Linked DNA regions of Rhodobium gokarnense. The protein of the gene in region 1 interacts with the protein of each later gene in a pairwise test. Links are inferred from orthologs where the notes say so. Each region holds a gene or a part of one and is shown in the gene's direction. Other genes may lie near its edges. The genes, in order: ctaD and M2319_RS22420.

The links.
Region 2: the proteins of ctaD (region 1) and M2319_RS22420 interact in binary tests that used the Escherichia coli proteins (3 or more experiments, as listed by UniProt). The link is inferred for Rhodobium gokarnense from one-to-one orthologs.

Annotation. Positions count from the first base shown.
Region 1 is NZ_JAOQNS010000006.1:226,441-233,722, forward strand. What follows is about bases 3,017-5,987. They hold ctaD (cytochrome c oxidase subunit I), read left to right. Parts: upstream 3,017-3,689; coding sequence 3,690-5,285; downstream 5,286-5,987. Other genes in these bases: coxB (cytochrome c oxidase subunit II), read left to right, coding at 3,017-3,614; M2319_RS12615 (heme o synthase), read left to right, coding at 5,393-5,987. Outside these bases: metalloprotease TldD, read right to left, coding at 1-346; M2319_RS12595 (LysR substrate-binding domain-containing protein), read right to left, coding at 408-1,358; M2319_RS12600 (invasion associated locus B family protein), read right to left, coding at 1,738-2,184; more of coxB, read left to right, coding at 2,730-3,016; more of M2319_RS12615, read left to right, coding at 5,988-6,340; M2319_RS12620 (hypothetical protein), read left to right, coding at 6,337-6,519; M2319_RS12625 (cytochrome c oxidase assembly protein), read left to right, coding at 6,550-7,173; M2319_RS12630 (cytochrome c oxidase subunit 3), read left to right, coding at 7,232-7,282. UniProt on the Escherichia coli protein: Cytochrome bo(3) ubiquinol oxidase is the terminal enzyme in the aerobic respiratory chain of E.coli that predominates when cells are grown at high aeration.
Region 2 is NZ_JAOQNS010000019.1:29,063-36,218, forward strand. Bases 3,026-5,870 are described here. They hold M2319_RS22420 (aminotransferase), read left to right. Parts: upstream 3,026-3,779; coding sequence 3,780-4,961; downstream 4,962-5,870. Other genes in these bases: M2319_RS22415 (D-amino-acid transaminase), read left to right, coding at 3,026-3,672; M2319_RS22425 (zinc metalloprotease HtpX), read left to right, coding at 5,019-5,870. In the rest of the region: M2319_RS22400 (Lrp/AsnC family transcriptional regulator), read right to left, coding at 1-437; ald (alanine dehydrogenase), read left to right, coding at 559-1,674; N-acetyltransferase DgcN, read left to right, coding at 1,787-2,785; more of M2319_RS22415, read left to right, coding at 2,806-3,025; more of M2319_RS22425, read left to right, coding at 5,871-5,972; M2319_RS22430 (hypothetical protein), read right to left, coding at 5,990-6,856; M2319_RS22435 (gamma-glutamyl-gamma-aminobutyrate hydrolase family protein), read right to left, coding at 7,006-7,156. UniProt on the Escherichia coli protein: Shows aminotransferase activity with methionine and histidine as substrates, and to a lesser extent also with phenylalanine.

The DNA of each region.
Region 1 (7,282 bases):
GCGAGCGGTTGGTGCGCGCCGGCGGGGCGGCATAGGTGCCGGCATAGCCGCGCTTGACCGCCTGGACGGCGTCGGCGGCGCGCTTCAGGGACGCCTCGGACAGTTCATCGGAATGGGCATAGCCGACGGCCTCGTCGGCGACGGCCCTAAGGCCGAACCCTTGCGCGGTGTTGTAGCTCGCCGACTTCAGCCGCCCATTGTCGAACATCAGCGCCTCGGACTGGCTGTATTCGAAGAACAGCTCGCCGTCGTCGGCGCCGGAAAGGGCATCGGCGGCGATCGCCGTGACCCGGTCGGTGTCGAGGCCGGCAGCGCGGATGAGGTCGTCGCTGGTCGGTTCTGTCATCAAAGAGGCTCCTCGTCGGCGCCGGGAGGGGCGCCGCATATCCTGGAAAGTCGATAGAGATTTAGGGCGTTGCGCCCCGCCTGTCACCGCCTGTCGCCGCAAAAGCCGGTGCCGGAGGGGACGAGGCCGCCGGCATCTGCGGCAGCAGCCAGTCGCGAAACAGCCGGATCTTGCGCTGGTTACGGTGTCGTGCCGGATAGACCAGGCGCCAGGCCTCGCCATTGTCGTGCTGGAGCTCGAAGGGCTGGATGAGGTCGCCCCGGGCGATCGCCTCGCGATAGAAGAACGGCGTCAGGATGGCGACGCCCTGGCCGGCGATGGCGCGGTGCGCCTCCAGCATCTGGGCACCCATTTCGGCGACGGGGTTGTGGCCGAGGTCGGGATTGTCGATGCCGGCCGCGGCGAACCATTGCCTCCACCAGGGATCGTCCGAACCGATGATCGGCAGCTTCAGAAGATCGGCCGGCCGGGCGATGCCCCCGGCGGCCGCGGCGAGCCCGGGATGCAGCATCGGTGTGAATGCAGCGCTGACGAGGAGGTGGCCGGTGAGGCCGGGCTCGACGGTCGTGCCGGCGACGATCGCCACGTCGACGTCGTCCTCGCCGAAGGCCCGGTTGAAATTGTAGGGGATGAGGCGCACGGCAAGCGCCGGGTGCTTCATCTGGAAGTCGCCGATATGATTGCCGAGCCAGGTCGTCGCAAAGGTCGTGTTGCAGGAGATGACGAGCGTCTCGTCGGCCCGTTCGGCAATGTCCGAGACCGCCTCGGCGAGAATGTCGAAGGCCTCGCCGGCGCGCCCGGCAAGCCGCGATCCGGCATCGGTCAGCGTCACCTTGCGCGGCCGCCTCAGGAACAGCGGCACGCCCAGCTTTTCCTCCAGCAGCCGCACCTGATAGCTGACGGCGGCCTGGGTCATGCCGAGCTCGTTTGCCGCGCGGGTGAAGCTAAGGTGCCGGGCGGCGGCCTCGAACGCGCGAAGGGCAGGCAGCGGCGGCAGGCGACGGTCCTTCATCGGCGTCCCATGGATAAGCCCTGTTTATGCATTAGGGCCGAATTCAAACTGGAAAAGCAAGCACGGCGTGGGATGATGGCCGCATCCTGTTGATGCATGAGGCGTTCCGCCATGGGCCAGAACCCGTTTGCCGGCCGCGGCCGGCTGCGCTCCCTCCTTGCCGTTTTTCAGGTTTTCTCGGTGGTGGTCGGGGGGCCGCGACGTCGCCTCGATCCGCGCGACCTGTCCCCCGCCCTTGCCCGCGACCTGGGGCTCACGGACTGCGTGCGGCCGCGCCGGGGGGCAGGGGCCCGAATCAACGCAAGCGCCAACGATCCGTGGCATCAGCCGCCGCCGATGCCGCCGGTATGAGCGGGAATGAGAGGAGAGGGACGGCCGCTTATGGCAGCGCGTCGTAGCCTTCCTTGAAGCCCGCGAGGGAGATCGGGATGCCGATGCCTTCCTCGATGGTTTCGAAGATGATGAAGGTGGCGGTCGTGCCGGTCTCCAGCTTCTTCAGGAGGTCCTCGTTGAGGGTGACCTCGGCGATGCAGCCATTCGGCAGGCAGCGCATGAACTGGACGCGGCCGATTTCCTCGTCGTCGATCCTGAGCCCGAGGCCGTGCGGCAACAGCAGGCCGAGCGGGGCGAGGATGCGCAGGAGCTGGGCCTTCTGGTCGGCGGTCTTCAGGACGATGACGGAGAGGCCCACATTCTCGCGGTCCTCGGCCGTCACGTTCTGGATCAGCGCGCACTGCTCGGCCTTGGCGCCCGGCGGCGTGTCGCACCGGATCTGCCAGTCGCCGTGCTGGGACCGCACCTGGCCCTGGCCGGCCGCCGGCGCCATCGCCAGACCGGTCACCAAAGCCACTCCCGCCGCAAGGCGCGCAACATATCGCAAGAACACCACGTCGTTCTCCCGCCCGTCCGAAAACCTGTACCAAACCCGGGCGCCGACAGCGGCGCCCGTCCCATCTGTGCCCGAATCGCTGTCATTTCGCCAGCCCAAAGCGGGACGACCCACGGCAGGGCGGTGCAAAACGCCGAAATTCACGGCCCGGCCCCTATTTCATCGATTTGCGGCGGTGAGACGGCAGCGATCCCGATAGATGCGATTTTTCATGTCGTAAGAGCCTGCGTCAACTTGCCGCGATTGGGCTTGCAAACCGTTTGTGCACCGGGATAAATTCAAAAAAATGAATGTACGTAAGTTGGACTTGAGTTTTTGATCCACATCAAATTAAAGCTAGAACCACTTTAGCAGGACCGATTGACGCAGAGGCTTTATGCCCGGAACGGCGGGCGGTCCCGAGGCAGGCTCACGGACGACGGCAGGACCGGCGCCCAAGAACAACGAGAAGGGAAGGGGGCAACGACGTGATCAAACCGACGATGCGTCTCGCCGCGCATGTCCTTGCGGCATTCGCCGCGCTCACCGGATTTATCGGCGCGGCTCTGGCCGACCAGCCGGTGCCCTGGGGCATCAGCATGCAGGACGCCGCGACCCCGGTGATGGAAGACATTCACTGGTTCAACGCCTTCACCCTGTACATCGCCGTCGGCGTGACGCTGCTGGTCGCCGTGCTGATGGTGCTCGTCATCATCAAATTCAACGCCAGCGCCAATCCGACGCCGTCCAAGCGCTCGCACCACACCATGCTGGAGGTGGTCTGGACGCTGGTGCCGATCCTGATCCTGGTCGCCATCGCCGTTCCCTCCTTCCGCCTGCTCTACAAGGAGCTGGAGGTGCCGGAGGCGGACCTGACCATCAAGGCGACGGGCTACCAGTGGTACTGGGGCTTTGAGTACACAGACGACGGCTATGACGGCCTGTCCTTCGATTCCATCATGCTGGCCGACGACGAACGGGCCGAGCGCATCGAAAAGCAGGGCCTGACGGAGCGCGACGTGCCGCGGCTTCTCGCCGTCGACAACCAGGTCATCGTTCCGGTCGGCAAGGTCGTCCGCGTCCAGGTGACCGCCGCCGACGTCATCCACTCCTTCGCCGTGCCGGCCTTCGGCGTCAAGGTCGACGCCGTGCCGGGACGCCTCAACGAGACCTGGTTCCAGGCCGAGCGGCCGGGCGTCTATTTCGGCCAGTGTTCGGAGCTGTGCGGCTCGCGCCACGCCTTCATGCCGATTTCGGTGCGGGCCGTGACCGAGGAGCAGTTCGCCACCTGGTCCGCGGCCGCCAAGGATGACATCGACGCGGCCTACAAGGGGCTGATGGCCTCCATCAAGGCCGACAGGAAGGCAATCGACGTGGCCAAGCGCTAGGCGCGGGCCCGTAACGCATAGTCGGCCGCGTCGGCCCCGCGCCGGGCGGCCCGAGACTCAAAAGGGGAAACTTCAATGGCGGGTGCGGCAGCAGAGGCGCACGATCATCCCACCGGATGGCAGCGCTACGTATACTCGACCAACCACAAAGACATCGGCACGATGTACCTGATCTTCTCGATCGTGGCCGGTGTCGTCGGCGGGCTCCTGTCCGTCGTCATGCGCATGGAACTGCAGGAGCCGGGGATGCAGATCTTCGGCGATCCGCATACCTTCAACGTTTTCGTCTCCGGCCACGGCCTGATCATGGTCTTCTTCATGGTCATGCCGGCGCTGATGGGCGGCTTTGCCAACTGGTTCGTGCCGATCATGATCGGCGCCCCGGACATGGCCTTCCCGCGCATGAACAACATCTCGTTCTGGCTGCTGCCGCCGGCGCTGACGCTGCTGATCCTGTCGATGTTCGTGCCCGGCTCGCTTTCCGGCGCCTCAGGTGCCGGCACCGGCTGGACGATCTACGCGCCGCTGTCGACCTCCGGCAGTCCCGGCCCGGCCGTCGACTTCGCGATCCTGGCGCTGCACGTCGCCGGCGCCTCCTCGATCCTTGGCGCCATCAACTTCATCACCACCATCTTCAACATGCGCGCGCCCGGCATGACGCTGCACAAGATGCCGCTGTTTGCCTGGTCCGTGCTGGTGACCGCGTTCCTGCTCCTGCTGGCCCTGCCGGTGCTGGCCGGCGCCATCACCATGCTCCTCACCGACCGCAACTTCGGCACCGCCTTCTTCGATGCCGCCGGTGGCGGCGACCCGATCCTGTTCCAGCACCTGTTCTGGTTCTTCGGCCACCCGGAGGTCTACATCCTGATCCTGCCGGCCTTCGGCCTGATCAGCCACATCATCTCGACCTTCTCGCGCAAGCCCATCTTCGGCTATATCGGCATGGCCTATGCCATGGTCGCCATCGGCGTCGTCGGCTTCATCGTCTGGGCCCACCACATGTACACGGTCGGTCTCGACGTCGACACCCAGGCCTATTTCGTCTTCGCGACGATGGTCATCGCGGTGCCGACGGGCATCAAGGTGTTCTCCTGGATCGCCACCATGTGGGGCGGGTCGATCTCGCTCAGGACGCCCATGCTGTGGGCGATCGGCATGATCTTCCTGTTCACCATCGGTGGCGTCACCGGCGTCCAGCTCGCCAATGCCGGCCTCGACCGGTCGATGCACGACACCTACTACGTGGTCGCCCACTTCCACTACACCATGTCCATGGGCGCGACCTTCGGCATCTTCGCCGGCTGGTACTACTGGTTCCCGAAGATGTTCGGCTACATGTACAACGAGACCATCGGCAAGCTGCATTTCTGGCTGACCTTCGTCGGCGTCAACCTGATCTTCTTCCCGCAGCATTTCCTCGGCCTGCAGGGCATGCCGCGGCGCTACGTCGACTATCCGGACGCCTATGCCGGCTGGAACTTCGTCTCCTCCATGGGCGCCTATGTCTCCTTTGCCGGCGTCATCGTCTTCCTGTTCGGCGTCTTCATGGCGTTCTCCAAGAAGGTGCCGGCCGGCAACAATCCCTGGGGCGAGGGCGCGACGACGCTGGAGTGGACCCTGTCCTCGCCGCCGCCGTTCCACCAGTTCGAGACCCTGCCGCGCATCAAATAGGCGGCACCAGAGACATCCGGCGCGGGCGATCCCGATGGGAAGCCGCCCGCGCCGGCCCGTTCCCCGCTTTCGCCGGACCGATAGAAAACAACGGATTTGAATAGCTTATGGCCCTGACCGAACGCACCGAGCTCATTGAGGAGCACGACTGGTCGAACGAGCTGATCGGCGAGATGGCGACCGTCGGCGACTACGTCCAGCTCATGAAGCTGCGCGTCATGTCGCTTGTCGTCTTCACCGCCCTCGTCGGCATGATCATCGCCCCCGTCGCCATCCACCCGGTGCTCGGCTTCATCGCCCTTGTCTGCATCGGCGTCGGCGCCGGCGCCTCGGGCGCCCTCAACATGTGGTTCGACGCCGATATCGATGCCGTGATGTCGCGCACCGCCAAGCGGCCGGTGCCGTCCGGCCGGGTGACGCCCGATGCCGCGCTCGCCTTCGGCATGACGCTGGCGCTCGGCTCGGTCAGCGTCCTCGGCCTCGTCGCCGGCTGGTTCGCCGCCGGGCTCCTTGCCTTCACGATCTTCTTCTACGCCGTCGTCTACACCATGTGGCTGAAGCGCTGGACATCCCAGAACATCGTCATCGGCGGGGCCGCCGGCGCGCTGCCGCCGATGATCGGCTGGGCGGTGATGACCGGCTCGGTGTCGCTTCAGAGCTTCGTCCTCTTTCTCATCATCTTCCTGTGGACGCCGCCGCATTTCTGGGCCCTGTCGCTGTTCAAGGCGGAGGAATATGCGCGTGCCGGCGTGCCCATGCTGCCCGTCGTTGCCGGCAATCCGGCGACCCGGCGCCAGATCTTCTATTACGTGGTGGCGCTGGCGCTCTCCGGGTTCCTGCCCGTCGTCGTCGGCCCGTCGGGCATCGCCTATGGCGTTGCCGCGGCCGTCCTCGGCGGCATCTTCGTCTATCGGGCCTGGCAACTGCTGAGGACCGACGAGGAGAACGAGCGCCGCAACGCCGTGCGCGTCTTCACCTATTCCATCCTCTACCTGTTCCTCCTGTTCGCCGTCCTTGCCGGCGAGCACATTGTCAGGCTTATGGTGGCGTCATGACCCTCGAAATCGCAGAGAGCCCCATGACCGAAGACGGCATCAGACTGACGGAAGAACAGAAGAAGCGGCGCCGCGCGCGCTCCATCGCCATTGGCCTGGCGCTCGCCGCCCTGGTGGCGGTGTTCTACGCCGTGACCATCATCAAGCTCGGACCGGGCGTCCTGGAACGGCCGCTCTAGGGCATTGCAACAAGGCATCGACGGACGCACATGACGGAACGCAACGACACGACGGGAGAGCGGGCAGGCCGCAACAATGCGGTCATCGCGGTTGCCTGCGTCGCCTTCGTCGTCGCCATGGTTGGCGCCGCCTATGCCGCCGTGCCGCTCTACCAGATCTTCTGCCAGGTCACCGGCTATGGCGGCACCACCCAGCGTGCCGCCGCCGCGCCCGCCGTGCCGATCGACCGCGAGATCACCGTGCGCTTCGATGCCAACGTCGCCTCCGGCCTCAAATGGAAGATGACGCCGAACGAGCGCACCGTGAAGCTCAAGGTCGGCGCCGTGCGCACCACGTCCTACAAGGCCCACAGCAACGCCGACAGCGTCACCTACGGCACCGCGACCTTCAACGTCACGCCCTTCGAGGCCGGCGTCTATTTCTCCAAGATCGACTGCTTCTGCTTCACCGAGCAGCATCTGCAGCCGGGCGAGACTGCCGACATGGGGATCACCTTCTTCATCGATCCGGCGATCGCGGAGGACGAGAACCTCGATTACCTGAAGACGATCACGCTCTCCTACACCATGTTTCCGGACGATCCGCCCGAAGAGGCGACAAGCGCGGAGCGCGCCGATGCGGCGACGCCGGACGACAACAACAAACGACTTTGATCACGGCGGCGGCCTTTAAGGCGGGCGCCGCTTGAGAGACACACTCGGGGAACAACCAATGGCAGAGGCCCATACCAAGAACCACGACTACCACCTCGTCGATCCGAGC
Region 2 (7,156 bases), on another replicon or contig:
GTGCGGAGCGAAAAGTTGGACTGCACCCGCGCCACCCCCGGCAGCCGGGCGATCAGCTCCCGGTGGATGCGCTCGTAGTCGGCAGGGTCCTTGGCCGCGACGCGGATCAGATAGTCCGCCGGCCCGGCCATCAGGTGGCATTCCAGGATCTCCGGCGCCGCATCGATCGCCGCCTCGAACTTCGACAGCGCCGCCTCCGACTGGCTCGACAGCGAGATCTCCACGAACACCACCATGGAAAATCCCAGCGCCTGCGGGCTCAGTCGGGCGACGTAGGATTCCACGATCCCCGCCTCCTCCAAAAGCTTGATGCGGCGGTGGCAGGCGGACGGCGACAGGCCGATCTCCTCGGCGATCTCGGCGATGGAGATCCGGCAGTTGGTCTGCAGGATGGCGAGGATCTTGCGGTCGGCGCGGTCGAGGGAATCGTATGCCATTCGAAAAAACGGGGCGGTTACCGGAGAATTTTCCGACGATTGCCTGATTGTGACGACTAATCGGTGAGAAATCCACCTAATCTTCGGCTAGCATACCTGCATTGCAGCCCTGGAGGTGGTCATGCTCATCGGCGTTCCCAAGGAAATCAAGAACCACGAATACCGCGTCGGCATGACGCCGGAAAGCGCGCTCGACGCGGTCCACCACGGCCACCAGGTGCTGGTGGAGACCAACGCCGGCGACGGCATCGGCGCCACCGACGACGACTATCGCGCGGTCGGCGCGACGGTGGTGGCAACCCCGGCCGAGGTCTTTGCAAAGGCCGACATGATCATCAAGGTGAAGGAGCCCCAGGCCCATGAGCGCAAGATGCTGCGCGAGGGCCAGATCCTCTACACCTACCTGCACCTGGCGCCGGATCCGGAACAGACGAAGGACCTTGTCGCCTCCGGCGCGATCTGTATCGCCTATGAGACCGTGACGGATGCGCAGGGCGGCCTGCCGCTCCTCAAGCCGATGAGCCAGGTCGCGGGCCGCATGTCGATCCAGGCCGGCGCCCATGCGCTGGAAAAGGTCAATGGCGGCCGCGGTGTCCTGATCGGCGGCGTGCCCGGCGTCGGCGCGGCGAAGGTCCTGGTCCTCGGCGGTGGCGTCGTCGGCTTCAACGCCGCCCAGATGGCCGTCGGCATGTTCGCCAACGTCACCGTGCTCGACCGCAGCCCGATGGTGGTGGAGCGGCTCGCGACCCATTTCGAATCCCGCGCCCGCATCCTCTATTCCACCCGCGCCATCCTCGCCGACCACGTCGCCAATGCCGACCTCATCATCGGTGCGGTGCTGGTGCCGGGCGCCGCTGCGCCCAAGCTCGTCACCCGCGACATGCTGAAGACGATGAACCGCGGCGCGGTGCTGGTCGACGTCGCCATCGACCAGGGCGGCTGCTTCGAGACCTCGCGGCCGACGACCCACGACAATCCGATCTTCGTGGAAGAGAACATCGTCCACTACTGCGTCGCCAACATGCCCGGCGCCGTTGCGCGTACCTCCACCTACGCGCTTAACAACGTCACCCTGCCGCATGCCCTGGCGATCGCCGACAAGGGCTGGAAGCAGGCGCTGAAGGACGATCCGTTCCTGCGCGACGGCCTCAACATCTGGAACGGCAAGGTCACCTGCGAGCCCGTCGCCCGCGAGCTCGGCTACGACTACTTCCCCGCCGAAGAAGCGATTATCTGAACGAAAACAAGATATTCCCGCGCCCTGATATGTGGCGCGGGGCCCCTTTCCCCCTTGACCGCCGGGCCCGCCGGCGCTTCCATCGGCGGGTCGCGCCCTCGGGAGTCACAGCATGTCGATCAAAACCCCTTACGTCCTCTTCCTCGGCGACGCGCCGGACCTGCTTGCCGGCAAGGTCGCCGTCGGCATCCGCCAGTGGCGGCCGGAACATTGCGTCGGCCAGATTCGCTTGGCCGGCTGCCAGGCCGATTGCGGCCTGCCCGACATGACGCCGGCCGAGGCCTATCGGAACGGCGCGCGCACCCTCGTCGTCGGCGTCGCCAACCGCGGCGGCATCATTGCCGGCAACTGGATCTCCGTGCTGCACGATGCCCTGGAATGCGGCCTCGACATCGCCGCCGGCCTGCACAACAAGGTCGCCGACATTCCCGAGCTGAAGGCCGAGGCCGACCGGCTCGGCCGCTCCATCTTCGACGTCCGCCACCCGACGAAGACCTTTTCCGTCGGCAAGGGCTCCAAGCGCCCCGGCAAGCGGCTCCTCACCGTCGGCACCGACTGCTCCTGCGGCAAGATGTTCACGACGCTGGCCATCGAAAAGGAGATGCGCGCGCGCGGCATGGACGCCGACTTCCGCGCCACCGGCCAGACCGGCATCCTCATCGTCGGCGACGGCGTCTCGGTCGACGCGGTGGTCTCCGATTTCATCTCCGGCTGCATCGAGGAACTGACCCCCGACGCGGCCGACGACCACTGGGACGTGGTCGAGGGCCAGGGCTCGCTGTTCCATCCCTCCTTTGCCGGCGTCACCACGGGCCTCATCCACGGCGCCCAGCCGGATGCGCTGGTGCTCTGCCACGAGCCGACCCGCACCCATATGCGCGGCGTGCCGGACTTCGCGCTGCCGGGCCTGGAGGAGTGCATGGACCTGAACCTCAGGACCGCGCGGCTGACCAACCCGGACGTCCGCTTCGTCGGCATCTCCATGGACACCTCGCGGCTTGGCGAGGACGAGGCGCTGCGCCTCCTTGAAGACACCGGAACGAAGCTCGGCCTGCCGGCCGTCGATCCGGTGCGCATCGGTGTCGGCCCGATCGTCGACAATCTGGGCTGAATTCAAACGGGGGCTGACACATGGCACGCACGGTTTATGTCAACGGCGCGTTTCTCGCCGAGGACGACGCAAAGATTTCCGTCTTCGACCGCGGCTTTCTGTTTGCCGACGGGGTCTATGAGGTAACGACGGTCCTGAAGGGCAAGCTGGTCGATTTCGAGCCGCACATGGCCCGGCTCACCCGCTCGCTGAACGCGCTGCAGATGGCCCGCCCGGTCGGCGAGGCGGAGCTTCGCGACATCCACGAAAAGCTCGTCGCCCTTAACGAGCTCGACGAGGGCATCGTCTATCTGCAGGTGACCCGCGGCATTGCCGATCGCGATTTCGCCTATCCGGCCGATGCGGCGCCGAGCCTCGTTATGTTCACCCAGGCCCGTCCGGTGGTCGACAATCCGAAGGTGGAAAAGGGCATCGCCGTGATGACCGTGCCGGACATCCGCTGGCGCCGCCGCGACATCAAGACGGTCGGCCTCCTGCCCGCCTCCATGGCCAAGCAGGCGGCGCTGGAAGCCGGCTACGGCGATGCCTGGTTCGTGGAGGACGGCCTCATTACCGAGGGCAGCTCCAACAACGCCTTCATCGTCAATGCCGACGGCGCGGTGATCACCCGCCAGCTCACCAGCGACATCCTCCACGGCATCACCCGCGACGCGATCCTGCGGCTCGCCCGCGAGGACAACATCACCATCATCGAGCGCCCGTTCACCCCCGGCGAGGCGGAGAACGCCAAGGAAGCCTTCATCACCTCGGCCTCCACCTTCCTGATGCCGGTCGTTGCCATCAACCATTCCACCATCGGCGACGGCAAACCCGGCCCGATCTCCCGCAAGCTGCGCCAGCACTATGTGGACGCGGCGTTTGCCTCCATCGGGGAGGCTGTCGACTGAGCCGGTTCGCTCGATAGCTCTCCGCGTCGTCAACAACCCTCGACTCCGCGCCGTTTCTGCGGCATCCATCTCGCCGTTCTGTCCGGGAAAAGCGCGGGGGATCCTCGATGAAGCCGACCAATGCCATCTTCACCGGCGTGCCGACCACCGTCTTTGAGGTGATGTCGCGGCTGGCGATCGAGCACAAGGCCGTCAATCTCGGCCAGGGCTTTCCCGATGTCGACGGGCCGGAGGAACTGCGCCGCATCGCCGCCGAGGCGACCGTCGACGGTCCCAACCAGTACCCGCCGATGCTCGGCCTGCCGGAGTTGCGTGAGGCCGTCGCCGACGCCAACCGGCGCTTTTACGGTCTCGACATCGACCCGGCTACCGAAGTGCTTATTACCTCCGGCGCCACGGAAGCGATCGCCGACTGTCTGTTCGGCATCGTGGAACCCGGCGACGAGGTGATCCTCATCGAGCCGCTCTATGACTGCTACCTGCCGATGGCGCGGCGCGCCGGCGCCGAGGTCAGGCCGGTGCGCGTCTCCCCGCCCGACTGGCGCCTCGACCGGGAGGCGCTTGAGGCCGCGTTCAGCGAACGCACTAAGGCGATCCTCCTCAACAACCCGATGAACCCGGCGGCAAAGGTCTTTTCCGAGGACGAACTGGCGCTGATCGCCGAACTCTGCGTCAAATATGACGCCTACGCGATCTGCGACGAAGTCTACGAGCACCTCGTCTTCGACGGCAGAAAGCACCGGCCGTTGATGACGTTTCCGGGCATGCGCGAGCGCTCGGTGCGCATCGGCTCGGCCGGAAAAACCTTTTCCTTCACCGGCTGGAAGGTCGGCTATATCAGCGGCCCCGCACGCCTCGTCGGCCCGATCGCCAAGGCCCACCAGTTCGTCACCTTCACGACGCCGCCGAACCTGCAGAAGGCGGTGGCGAAGGGGCTTGCCAGCGACGATGCCTATTACGAGGGTTTTGTCGCCGACATGACGGCCAAGCGCGATCATTTGTCGGAAGGGCTCTCCCGCCTCGGCTTTCCGGTGCTGCCCTGCGAGGGCACCTATTTCGTCTCCGTCGACATCGCCGGCATGGGCCTTGGCGAGGACGACGTCGCCGCCTGCCGGACACTGACGGTGGAGGCCGGCGTTGCGGCCATCCCGCTCTCGGCCTTTTATCCGTGCAGGAACCCGCCGAAGACCTTCGTGCGCTTCTGCTTCTGCAAGAGACCGGAGGTGCTCGATGCGGCCCTCGACCGGCTGGAGGCCTATCTCGGGCGCGACCGGCAGGCCTCGGCCTGAGCCCTTAAAAGTCCGGCCTGCCTTGCCTACATCTATGGCATGACAGGGCTTTTATCGTTGAGCGACGACCTCCAGCGTCGCCACAAATTCCGCAACACGCTGCACACCTGGCTGCTCGCGGCGGGCAGTCTGGCGCTTCTGGTGCTCTGTGTCGTCATCGTCATGGGGCCGGACGGCATCCTCTTTGCGCTGATCGGCGGCGGGCTCGGCCTGTTCCTTGCCACCCGCGCCTCGCCGGAGCTGGTGCTGCGCATGTACCGGGCCCGCGAGCTGCCCGAGCACGTCTTCGAGGAGGGCCACCGGGTGCTGGCGCTGATCGCCGAGCGCGCCGGCCTGCCGCGCGTGCCGAAGCTCTATTACGTGCCGAGCCGGATGATGAACGCCTTTGCCGTCGGCCGGCCGGAAGACGCCGTCGTCTGCGTCACCGACGGGCTGATCCGCGGACTCTCCTTGCGCGAATTCGCGGCCGTTATCGCCCACGAGGTCAGCCATGTGAGGAACGGCGACATCAAGGTGATGGCGCTCGCCGACATCGTCGCGCGCATGACCGGCGTGCTCTCCACCTTCGGCATGATCGTGCTGGCCCTGAACCTTCCGGCGATCCTTGCCGGCAGCGGCACGGTGCCCTGGCTCGGCATCCTCATCCTGCTCGCCGCGCCGACCATTGGCGGCCTGATGCAGCTCGCCCTGTCGCGCGCCCGCGAATACGACGCCGACCTCGACGCCGCCGATCTGACGGGTGATCCGGACGGCCTTGCCTCGGCGCTCATGAAGCTGGAACGCGCCCATGGCCGCCGGTGGGAGAGTATGGTGCTGCCCGGAAACCGCCTTCCGGACCCCTCCCTGCTGCGCTCGCACCCCAGGACCGAAGACCGCGTCGCCCGGCTGAAAACCCTGCAGTCGAGGCACGATCCGGTCTTTGCCGCCCTCGACGCCCCGGTCGTCGTCGGCAAATCCTTCATCCCCGTCACCCGCGGCCCGAGGCGGCGCATGACGGGGGTGTGGTATTGAGACAGCGCTCCGTCAGCTCACTTGTTGTTATGGAGTGTGAAATATTTCAAATCCAGGGATTCGAGCGTCTGCGGAGACACCTGCTTGGACGTCGATCGCATTACGGGTTTCGACTTCCGCACACCACCCTTTTTGGGCGCAGTCTCTTTGCCTTCCCGGTCCTTCCGCTTCTCAGCGACTATCGTCAACTTATGCGATTTGACATCGGCGGGGGCGAATTTGAAGGAAAAATCGGCAGAACTTCCAACCTTCGTGGTATGATAAATGTTATCGTCGATATGGTAGTTCGGCGCTAATTCCAGCTTCTTGGTTATGATGAATTCGACTTCATAGCTTAAACTGGTCGGTTTCTGGTGAATATTGTCAAGAGCTACGACGGACTGTCCGATCCAGTCCTTAAGACCCAATTCGCCATCTATGCGCTTAACTTTCTTGGGTTTCGTTTCTTTTGTGCACACCTCGATGGCGTCGAAATTGAAGGCCGCCTGCACCGTTCCGGTGCGTTTCACCTGACGGCTGTAACTGCCATCGAAATTCATAGAGAATTTTCTGGCAAGGAAAGGCCCTTGTTGTGGGGCTGGTATGTAGTGGTGAACCGGGACAGTGAAATTCGCTTTGGCCCCGCCGCCCATCGTCCGGTCTGCAATCAGTTCAAGCGTTACAAGTGCTGCCCAATCGTTTAGCCAAGGATCTTTTGGTTTCTTTAGATTGTTCCCAAATCGTTCTTTAACGCTGTCTGCGACGATGCATTCAACGCTGTAGAGGATGCTTGAGATGTCGACCTCGTCCGGCTTCTGGAAAGCGGGCATGCCGGCGCAGCTCACAAGCAGTCCTGCAGAAAGAGGCGGGGCAAAACGTCGGGAAAACGCCAATATGGTACGCATTGGACCCTCGAAAACATACAACGACAATAAATAATACTAAGAAGCAACCTAAAATAGCAACATTAAATTAATACTACTGATGAATATGACCGACGTCCGAGAGGTTCTCCGCCGACGTAATCCAGCCCCCGTATCCGCAAAACACTCCTTCACCGCTCCGCGCAATAGGCCTCTGCCGCATTCAGGAACGCCCGGAACAGGCGCCTTTGCGAGGCGCGGTAGATGAGGAATTCGGGGTGCCATTGGACGCCGATGAGGAAGCGGGCCTTGGGGTCCTCGATGCCCTGGACGATGCCGTAT